DNA from 2 places in the Bradyrhizobium sp. HKCCYLR20261 genome. Region 1 is predicted to be linked to the other one. Evidence: predicted binding sites of a transcription regulator. Region 1 holds the regulator's gene; the other holds the start of a gene.

Evidence for each region. Region 1 encodes PhoB, which activates phosphate uptake and scavenging genes when phosphate is short. Its sites were predicted from a motif close to TGTCATNNANCTGTCAT; they were not measured.
Region 2: ACQR1L_RS23970 (DUF2794 domain-containing protein) is a predicted target of PhoB. The motif match lies at 2,507-2,523, and genes of this name have one in related genera.

What each region holds. Positions count from the first base shown of each region.
Region 1 is NZ_JBNPUZ010000001.1:114,409-119,134, reverse strand. Features, by position in the region: gene pstB (phosphate ABC transporter ATP-binding protein PstB) at 1-739, shown strand, start outside; gene phoU (phosphate signaling complex protein PhoU) at 768-1,484, shown strand; gene phoB (phosphate regulon transcriptional regulator PhoB) at 1,501-2,208, shown strand; gene ACQR1L_RS00540 (trypsin-like serine protease) at 2,303-3,619, shown strand; gene ACQR1L_RS00535 (HoxN/HupN/NixA family nickel/cobalt transporter) at 3,890-4,726, shown strand, end outside.
Region 2 is NZ_JBNPUZ010000011.1:171,078-175,803, reverse strand. Features, by position in the region: gene acnA (aconitate hydratase AcnA) at 1-1,107, shown strand, start outside; gene ACQR1L_RS23975 (DUF1223 domain-containing protein) at 1,297-2,082, shown strand; gene ACQR1L_RS23970 (DUF2794 domain-containing protein) at 2,535-2,900, shown strand; gene ACQR1L_RS23965 (GNAT family N-acetyltransferase) at 2,928-3,455, opposite strand; gene ACQR1L_RS23960 (Bax inhibitor-1/YccA family protein) at 3,611-4,402, opposite strand; gene ACQR1L_RS23955 (ABC transporter permease) at 4,696-4,726, opposite strand, start outside.

The sequences.
Region 1 (4,726 bases):
CGCGCGCAACCTGAACTTCTATTACGGCGATCATCACGCGCTGAAGAACATCAACCTGACGCTGGGCACCAACCGCGTCACGGCGTTCATCGGCCCGTCCGGCTGCGGCAAGTCCACCCTGCTGCGCATCTTCAACCGGATGTACGATCTCTATCCGGGCCAGCGCGCCACCGGCCAGCTGATGCTGGACAACACCAACATCCTCGATCCCAAGCTCGATCTCAATCTGCTGCGCGCGCGGGTCGGCATGGTGTTCCAGAAGCCGACGCCGTTCCCGATGACGATCTACGAGAACATCGCCTTCGGCATCCGTCTCTACGAGAAGATCTCGAAGTCCGAGATGGACGACCGCGTCGAGAAGGCGCTGCGCGGCGGCGCGCTGTGGAACGAGGTCAAGGACAAGCTCAACGCCTCCGGCCTGTCGCTGTCCGGCGGCCAGCAGCAGCGCTTGTGCATCGCGCGCACGGTCGCCGTCCGGCCCGAGGTGATCCTGTTCGACGAGCCGTGCTCGGCGCTCGACCCGATCTCGACCGCCAAGGTCGAGGAGCTGATCCAGGAGCTCGCGGAGAACTATACGATCGCGATCGTCACCCATAACATGCAGCAGGCGGCCCGCGTCTCCGACAAGACCGCCTTCATGTATCTCGGCGAGCTGATCGAGTTCGACGAGACCAGCAAGATCTTCACCTCGCCGAGCGATCGGCGGACCCAGGACTACATCACCGGCCGGTTCGGCTGACGCCGACAGCATTCTTCAGGAGATCAACATGGCCAGTGAACATACCGCCAAGGCGTTCGACAGCGATCTGCAGGACCTGACCCGGCTGGTGTCGGAGATGGGCGGCCTCGCCGAGCGGCTGATCGTCGATTCCGTCGACGCGCTGGTGCGGCGCGACGTGGCGCTCGGCCAGAAGGTGGTCGCCGCCGACGCCGAGGTCGACAAGCTGCAGCGCATCATCGAGGAGCGCGCGGTGCTGACGATCGCCCGCCGCCAGCCGATGGCGGTGGATTTGCGCGAGATCGTCGGCGCGATGCGCGTCGCCACCGATCTGGAGCGCATCGGCGACCTCGCCAAGAACATCGGCAAGCGCGTCGCCGCGCTGGAGAGCGACTTCCATCCGCTGAAGCTGATCCGCGGCCTCGAGCACATGACTGATCTGGTGCAGTCGCAGGTCAAGACGGTGCTGGACGCCTATGCGGCGCATGACCTGCCGGCGGCGATGACGGTCTGGAAGGGCGACGAGGAGGTGGACGCGATCTGCACCTCGCTGTTCCGCGAGCTCCTGACCTACATGATGGAAGACCCGCGCAACATCTCGTTCTGCATCCATTTGATGTTCTGCGCCAAGAACATCGAGCGGATGGGGGACCACGCCACCAACATCGCCGAGACGGTGTTCTATATGATCGAGGGCCAGCAGATCATGGACAAGCGCCCGAAGGGCGACATGACCAGCTTCGCGACCACGATCCCCGGTAACTGAGAAAGACGATTTCGACATGGGTGCGCGAATTCTGGTGGTTGAGGACGAGGAGGCGCTGACGACGCTGCTGCGCTACAACCTCGAGGCCGAAGGCTACGAGGTCGAGACCGTGGCGCGCGGCGACGAGGCCGACACGCGGCTCAAGGAGCGCGTGCCCGATCTGGTCGTGCTCGACTGGATGCTGCCGGGCCTGTCCGGCATCGAGCTGTGCCGGCGGCTGCGGGCGCGGTCCGAGACCAAGCAGCTGCCGATCATCATGCTCACCGCGCGCGGCGAGGAGAGCGAGCGTGTGCGGGGGCTTGCGACCGGCGCCGACGACTACATCGTCAAGCCGTTCTCGGTGCCGGAGCTGCTGGCGCGCGTGAAGGGCCTGCTGCGGCGGGCGAGCCCGGAGCGGCTGGCGACAGTGCTTTCCTATGGCGACATCGAGCTCGACCGTGAGAAGCGCCGCGTGGCGCGCTCGGGCCGGCCGATCGATCTCGGCCCGACCGAATACCGCCTGCTCGAATTCTTCCTCGAGCATCCCGGCCGCGTGTTCAGCCGCGAGCAGTTGCTCGACAGCGTCTGGGGCCGCGACATCTATATCGATGAGCGCACGGTGGACGTGCACATCGGCCGCCTGCGCAAGCTGCTCAATCCCGGCCGCGAGCAGGATCCGATCCGCACTGTGCGTGGCGCCGGCTATGCGCTGGACGATCGCTTCGCCAAGTCGGAGCAGGCCTAACGGGCGAGCAGGCCTGATCGCGCGGTCATGCCGTTGCCGTCTTGATCCTGTGTGATCGAGTTCCCATCATCATGGTCGGACCTCGGCAGACGCAATGATCAGGACGCTCGCTATCTTGTTGGCCTTGTTGCTTGTGGCTGCCGGCAATGCCGCGGCCGCCGAGCTCGAGGACGCCGTCGCTGCGGCTTCGAACGGGCTGCCGGCGGCGGCGTTACGCCGGCTCCAGCCGCTCGCCGCCAAGGGCGATGCGCGCGCGCAGTTCAATGTCGGATTCATGCAGGCCTTCGGCCTGGGCGCCCCGCGCAACCAGGCGGAGGCGCTGGTCTGGTACCGCAAGGCCGCCGATCAAGGGCTCGCCGTCGCCCAGCATTATCTCGGCATCGCCTATTTCAACGGTGAAGGCGCCGCCCGCGATCACGGCGAAGCCGCCCGCTGGTTCAATCGCGCCGCCGCGCAGGGCTTTGCCCAGTCGCAATACATGCTCGGCCTGATGATGCTCGACGGCGAGGTCATGACCCGGGACGTCATCCAGGGTTATGCCTGGCTCGTGATGGCCGGTCGCAGCGGCGTCAGGTCGGCCGGCCGTGAGATTCAGAGAGTGAAGCTCAGCGAAGCGCAGCGGCGCCAGGCCGAGGCCACCATTGCCGCGTGGCGGCCGAAGCCGGAATCGGTCGATGCCGGGATTGCCAATCCGCGCGCGGAGCAGTTGCTCGGTCTCGACCGGCACTTCGGCGACGTCGTCGATCCCACCTCCTGGCCGGCCTCCTCGATCGGTGTCGTGACCGTGGCGCAATACAGCACGGGAGGTTCGTGCACCGGCACGCTGGTGGCGCCGCGCGTGGTGCTCACGGCGGCGCATTGTGTCTTCAACGGCGTCGGGCAGGTCAGCCCCGGCAACGTCCATTTCCTCGCTGGCATGAACAGAGGCACTCCCGCGGCCTCGTCGGTCGCCGACAAGCTGATCGTGGCGCCTGAGTTCATTCCGACCCAGCACGACAAATGGTCGCTGGACCGCTCGCCAGCCGACTGGGCGTTGATCATCCTGAAGGATGCGCTGCCCTCGAAGCCCGTGGCGGTGAAGTCCGTGGGCCGGGATGAGCTCGCGGCTGCGACCAAGGCCGGCGCCATCTCCGAGATCGGCTATGGCCAGGAGCGGCGCTATTCGCCGACCGGCCAGCGCAATTGTAGCGCAAGCATGACCAGGGACGCCCGTCTCCTGACCGTGCATTGCCTTGCCAATTTCGGCTATTCGGGCTCGCCGATCCTGGCCGAGATCGGCGGCGAGCCGGTGGTGGTCGGGATCTTCTCGGCGTTCCACGAGGAGACCCGGCTGATGTTTGCCGCGCCCGCCAGCCAGTTCGAGGCGGCCGTGCGGCGCGAGATCGCCGCGCAGAGCGCATCCGCGCGGTGAGGGGAGGGACAGGAAGAGGAAGAGAGTTGGACACCGGCTGGTCAATGTTTGTGCGTGACCGGATAGCGGATTGCCAAAGCAATGCCGGGGACCTCAGCCGCACGGGCGACGAGGGTTGATTTACAAGTGATTTGGGCGCGGCAGCGCGAGCCTTGCCTTTTGGCGCAGGTCTTGCTCTCTTGTCCGAGTATGACGATTTTGCCAATTGATCATCCTCGCTCCGCGCGTTTCGTTCCGGCTTGGCTGCGGCCGGTCGGGCGTCGCAATGCGATGCTGCTGGCCGGCCTTGTGCTCGCCAATGCGCTCGCCTGGGCCTGGGCGTTCGCGCTCTACGCCGACCGTCCGGCCATCGTCGGCACCGCGCTGCTGGCCTGGCTGCTCGGCCTCCGCCACGCCGTCGATGCCGATCATATTGCGGCGATCGACAATGTGGTCCGCAAGCTGGTGCAGGACGGCGATGCGCCGCGCGCCGCGGGTCTTTACTTCGCGCTCGGCCATTCGAGCGTCGTCGTGATCGCCACGATCGTCGTGAGCCTGGTCGCCGGCGCGGATCTGTTGCGGGAGGACAGTGCGATCCGCGCGATCGGCGGCGCCATCGGCACCTCGGTCTCGGCAGGCTTCCTGCTGCTGATCGCGTTGGCGAACCTCGTCCTGTTCGTGAACCTCTGGCGCCGCTCGCCCCGGTCCGAGACGGACAGCGCGAGCCCCGGCAACGGCCTCCTGATTCGTCTGCTGCGGCCCGTGCTGCGGGTCGTTTCGCGCGCCTGGCATATGTTCCCGCTCGGCTTCCTGTTCGGCCTTGGCTTCGACACCGCCAGCGAGATCGGTCTTTTGAGCCTGTCGGCGACCGAAGCGGCCCGCGGCGAGAGCCTGGTGCATATCCTGGTGTTCCCGGCGCTGTTCGCCGCGGCGATGGCGACCGTCGACACCGCCGACGGCATGCTGATGGTCGGCGCCTACCGCTGGGCGCTGACGGATCCCGCCCGCAAGCGACGCTACAATCTGGTGATCACCGGGCTGTCGGTGATGATCGCGCTGGTGATCGGCGGCGTCGAGGCCGCCACGCTGCTGGCGCCGCTGTTCGGCCTGACCGGAACGTGGGCCGAT
Region 2 (4,726 bases), on a different contig from region 1:
TCGGGCAACCGCAATTTCGAAGGCCGCGTCTCGCCGGACGTGCAGGCCAACTATCTGGCCTCGCCGCCGCTGGTCGTCGCCTACGCGCTCGCCGGCACCGTGACCAAGGACCTCGCGGTCGAGCCGATCGGCATCGGCAAGGACAAGAAGCCGGTCTACCTGAAGGACATCTGGCCGACGACGAAGGAGGTCAATGACTTCGTCAAGAAGTTCGTCAAGGCGTCGATCTTCAAGAAGCGCTACGCCGACGTGTTCAAGGGCGACACCAATTGGCGCAAGATCAAGACCGTCGAGAGCGAGACCTATCGCTGGAACATGTCGTCAACCTACGTGCAGAACCCGCCGTATTTCGAGGGCATGAAGAAGGAGCCGGAGCCGATCAAGGACATCGTCGAGGCCCGCGTGCTGGCGCTGTTCGGCGACAAGATCACCACCGACCACATCTCGCCGGCCGGTTCGATCAAGCTGACCTCGCCCGCCGGCAAGTTCCTCAGCGAGCACCAGGTCCGCCCGGCCGACTTCAACCAGTACGGCACCCGCCGCGGCAATCACGAGATCATGATGCGCGGCACCTTCGCCAACATCCGCATCAAGAACTTCATGCTCAAGGGCGCCGATGGCAACATCCCCGAGGGCGGCCTGACCAAGCACTGGCCCGACGGCGAGCAGATGTCGATCTACGACGCCGCCATGAAGTACCAGGAAGAGGGCGTGCCGCTGGTGGTGTTCGCCGGCGCCGAATACGGCAACGGTTCGTCGCGTGACTGGGCCGCCAAGGGTACCCGCCTGCTCGGCGTCCGCGCCGTGATCTGCCAGAGCTTCGAGCGCATCCACCGCTCGAACCTGGTCGGCATGGGCGTGCTGCCGCTCACCTTCCAGGAAGGCACGTCGTGGTCGTCGCTGGGCCTGAAGGGCGACGAGAAGGTCACCATCAAGGGCCTCCAGGGCGACTTGAAGCCGCGCCAGACCCTGACCGCCGAGATCATCTCGGCCAACGGTGCGGCGCAGCAGGTGCCGCTGCTCTGCCGGATCGATACGCTGGACGAGCTGGACTACTACCGCAACGGCGGCATCCTGCACTACGTGCTGCGCAAGCTCGCCGCTTAACCACAGCGCGATGCGACAGTTTGGCTCACTCTGAAGTGAGTAGCGGGTGATGAAGGAGGCGGCCTATGACAAGGGCCGCCTCCTTTGCATTTTCGGTTTGTTAACTACGAGGACGGCATCGCGGATAGGGTGATGCGCTAGGGCGCAGCGGACGGTGGTCCAGACGGGACAGTGGCGATGAGTGGACAGATGTCGTGGTGGTCGCGCGCGGCGCTGGGTGTCTGTGCGGTCATTGCCTTCGTCCGGCCGGCGGCTGCCGACCCGCGTGCGGTGATCGAACTCTTCACGTCGCAGGGCTGCTCGTCCTGTCCGCCGGCCGACAAGGTGCTCGGCGACCTCGCGCGCGATCCCACCATCATCGCGCTGTCCCTGCCGATCGATTACTGGGACTATCTCGGCTGGAAGGACACGCTGGCCGATTCCCGCTTCACGGCGCGGCAGCGCGCCTATTCGCGGGCGCGCGGCGACCGTGAGGTCTACACCCCGCAGGCGGTGGTCAACGGCTCCGTGCATGTGATCGGCAGCGATCGCGACGCGATCGAAGGGGCGATCGAGGAAACGGCCCGAGGTGGCGCGGTGATGTCGGTCCCGGTCAGCCTGTCGATCGAGGGCCAGGAGCTCACAGTGGCGGTGGCCGCTGCCGGCGAGCACGCGCCGCGCAAGCATGGTGAGGTCTGGGTCGGCTCGATTGCGCGCGTCGTCCCGATCCAGGTCGCGCGCGGCGAGAATGGCGGCCGGGAGCTCACCTATTACAACGTGGTCCGTGGCTTGATGAAGCTGGGCGACTGGAATGGGTCGCCGATGAACTGGAGCGTTCCGCTCGACAAGATCGCCCGTGAGGGCGTCGATGGCGCCGTGGTCTATCTGCAGGACGGCAGCCGCGACCGGCCGGGTCTGATGCTCGGCGCTGCCCTTTCCGATCTGCCGCCGCTGGTGAGCCGGGCGTCGGCGACGGCGCGCGCTCCCGAGCGCTGAGACCTTTCCCCGATCATCTTTGCAAGCTCTTCCGCCTGCGGAAGGCTTCCGGTCCCTCCGCGGCGGCCGGTCCGCATCACAGCATCAAGCCATTGGCTCGATCCATTGGCTCGATCCATGGGCTCGCGCCAAAAAGCAAAAGGACCAACTTGCGTTGGCCCTTTGCCTTACTTGTGAATAGACCCGATCCTGACGACCCCGGGGGGCTGGGGGCTGAGGAATCCGGAACCGAAAGGACCGGGCCAACGCACACGAATCTTATGCCCAGGATCGGGGGCGGTCCGTAGGCGGAAACGCGGCGCGATTATGATTCCGCTAACGATCCCGTGACGCCTGCGTGTTCGTGGAACTCGCGTTCGACGCAGACGCCGCGAAGTTCGATAATGAAAACGGCCCCTTGCGGCTTCCGCCGGTTGGCGCGATCATGTCACACGGATGACAGGAGGACGCTCATGAACCTCACCCCGGAGGATGCCGACCCCAGCGAGAATCGCGCGGCGGCGCGCAACGCGGCCGCAGCGCCGACCCGGGTGACGTTCGACCGCCTCGAGCTGAACCGCATCCTCAATCTCTATGGTCGCATGGTCGCCGATGGCGAATGGCGCGACTACTCGATCGACTTCCTGCGCGACCGGGCCGTGTTCTCGGTCTTCCGCCGGGCGTCCGAGGTGCCTCTCTACCGTATCGAGAAAGACCCGCGGCTGGCCCGCAAGCAGGGCATGTACAGCGTGATTTCGGCGACCGGCCTGATCCTGCGCCGCGGCCACGAGCTGGAGCGGGTGCTGCTGGCGATCGCGCCGAAGCCGGCGCTGGTCTGAGCCGTCTCTCCCGCTGATCGAGGTTACCTAGGCCGGGACGTCGCTGCTGCCGGTGCCAAGCGGCCGCTGCATCATGACCGTATCGAGCCAGCGGCCGAATTTCAGGCCGACACTCGGATGGGTGCCGATCATCTCGAAACCGCAGGCGGTGTGCAGCCCGACCGAGCCGGCATTGGCGGAGTCGCCGATGACGGCGATCATCTGGCGGAAGCCGCGCTCCTCGCACGCCTCGATCAAGGCCCGCATCAACCGCATCCCGATCCCGCGGCGCTGGCTGGCCGGAGCGAGATAGACCGAGTTCTCGACCGTGAAGCGATAGGCGGGGCGCGGACGGTAAGGTCCGGCATAGGCATAGCCCACCACGTCGCCGTCCAGAAGGGCGGCGAAATAGGGGAAGCCGCTGTCGCTCAGCGCCCGGAAGCGCCGGGTCATCTCCGCCAGATCCGGCGGGTCGAGCTCGAAGGTGGCTGTGCCCTCGCGGACGGCCTGGCCGTAAATGGCGGTGATGGCGGGAAGGTCGGCCTCCTGGGTGGGCCGGATCTCGATGTCGGACATGGGTGGAACAATACCAGGGCGAAGCAGCCGATCAACATCGTCGCAGCATGGCTGCCGCTCCCGGCGCGAGCCATGCTCTCAGTCGTCTGGACAAACGAAAAGCCCCGGCGCTGAGGCCGGGGCTTCGAAGGTCGCTCGTGTTGCGAGCGGATGGATCAGTCGCGCTGTCCGAGGAGCTGCAGCAGCAGCGTGAACAGGTTGATGAAGTTCAAGTACAGCGACAGGGCGCCGGTGATCGCTGCGCGCTCGGCGATGTCGCCGCCCGCGGAGGCGTAGCCGTAGATGTACTCGTTCTTCAGGCGCTGGGTGTCCCAGGCGGTCAGGCCGGCGAACACGAACACGCCGATCACCGACACGATGAACTGCAGCATCGAGCTCGCCAGGAACAGGTTCACGAGGCTCGCCAGCACGATGCCGATCAGGCCCATGAACAGGAACGAGCCCATGCCCGTCATGTCACGCTTGGTCGTGTAGCCGTACAGGCTGAGCGCGCCGAACGTCGCCGCGGTGATGAAGAACACCCGCACGATCGAGGTGTGGGTGTACACCAGGAAGATCGACGACAGCGAGATGCCCATCAAGGCCGAGAACACCCAGAACAGGATCTGCGCGGTCGACGGCGCGAGGCGGTTGATGCCGGCCGAGATCGCGAACACCATGACCAGCGGGGCCAGGATGAACAGCCATTTCAGCGGGCTCACGAACATCGCGTAGCCGAACTGCGTCAGATAGGCGTTGCCGAACTTGAACACGCCGGCCGCCGGATCGCCGGTCACCGACGCCATGTAGACGCCGAGTGCCGCGAGGCCGGTGATGGCCAGGCCGATGCTCATGTAATTGTAGATGCGCAGCATGTAGGCGCGCAGACCGGCGTCGACGGTCGCGGCATCGGCGCGCCCGGCCACCCGGCCAAAGGGTGAAGCATAGTTGCGGTCTAGGTCCGACATGGTCGAATTCCCGTTGGTTGCCCGGCGCTCCGGTCCTGGCAGGACCTTCAGCCGGTTCTCGAAAAACCCTATCTCATCAAAGCTGCCATCGATATTAAATTTGCGTCATCGGCAAATTCGCCATCTTTTGGCAGATCTCTTTGGCAGCCTTCTGAGCCCATTCCCTAAATGGGAAACTAGCATATTTGCTGCAAGCTTCCACGCGCGGCTGAATGTCGCTCCGCGCGCGTTTGCGCCGTGAAAATCCCGTTAACCGTGCGGCATGAACGCACAATGGCACGAACGTCCGGGGCCTAAAGGTTCCTCAGAACCGTTGCCGGCTTC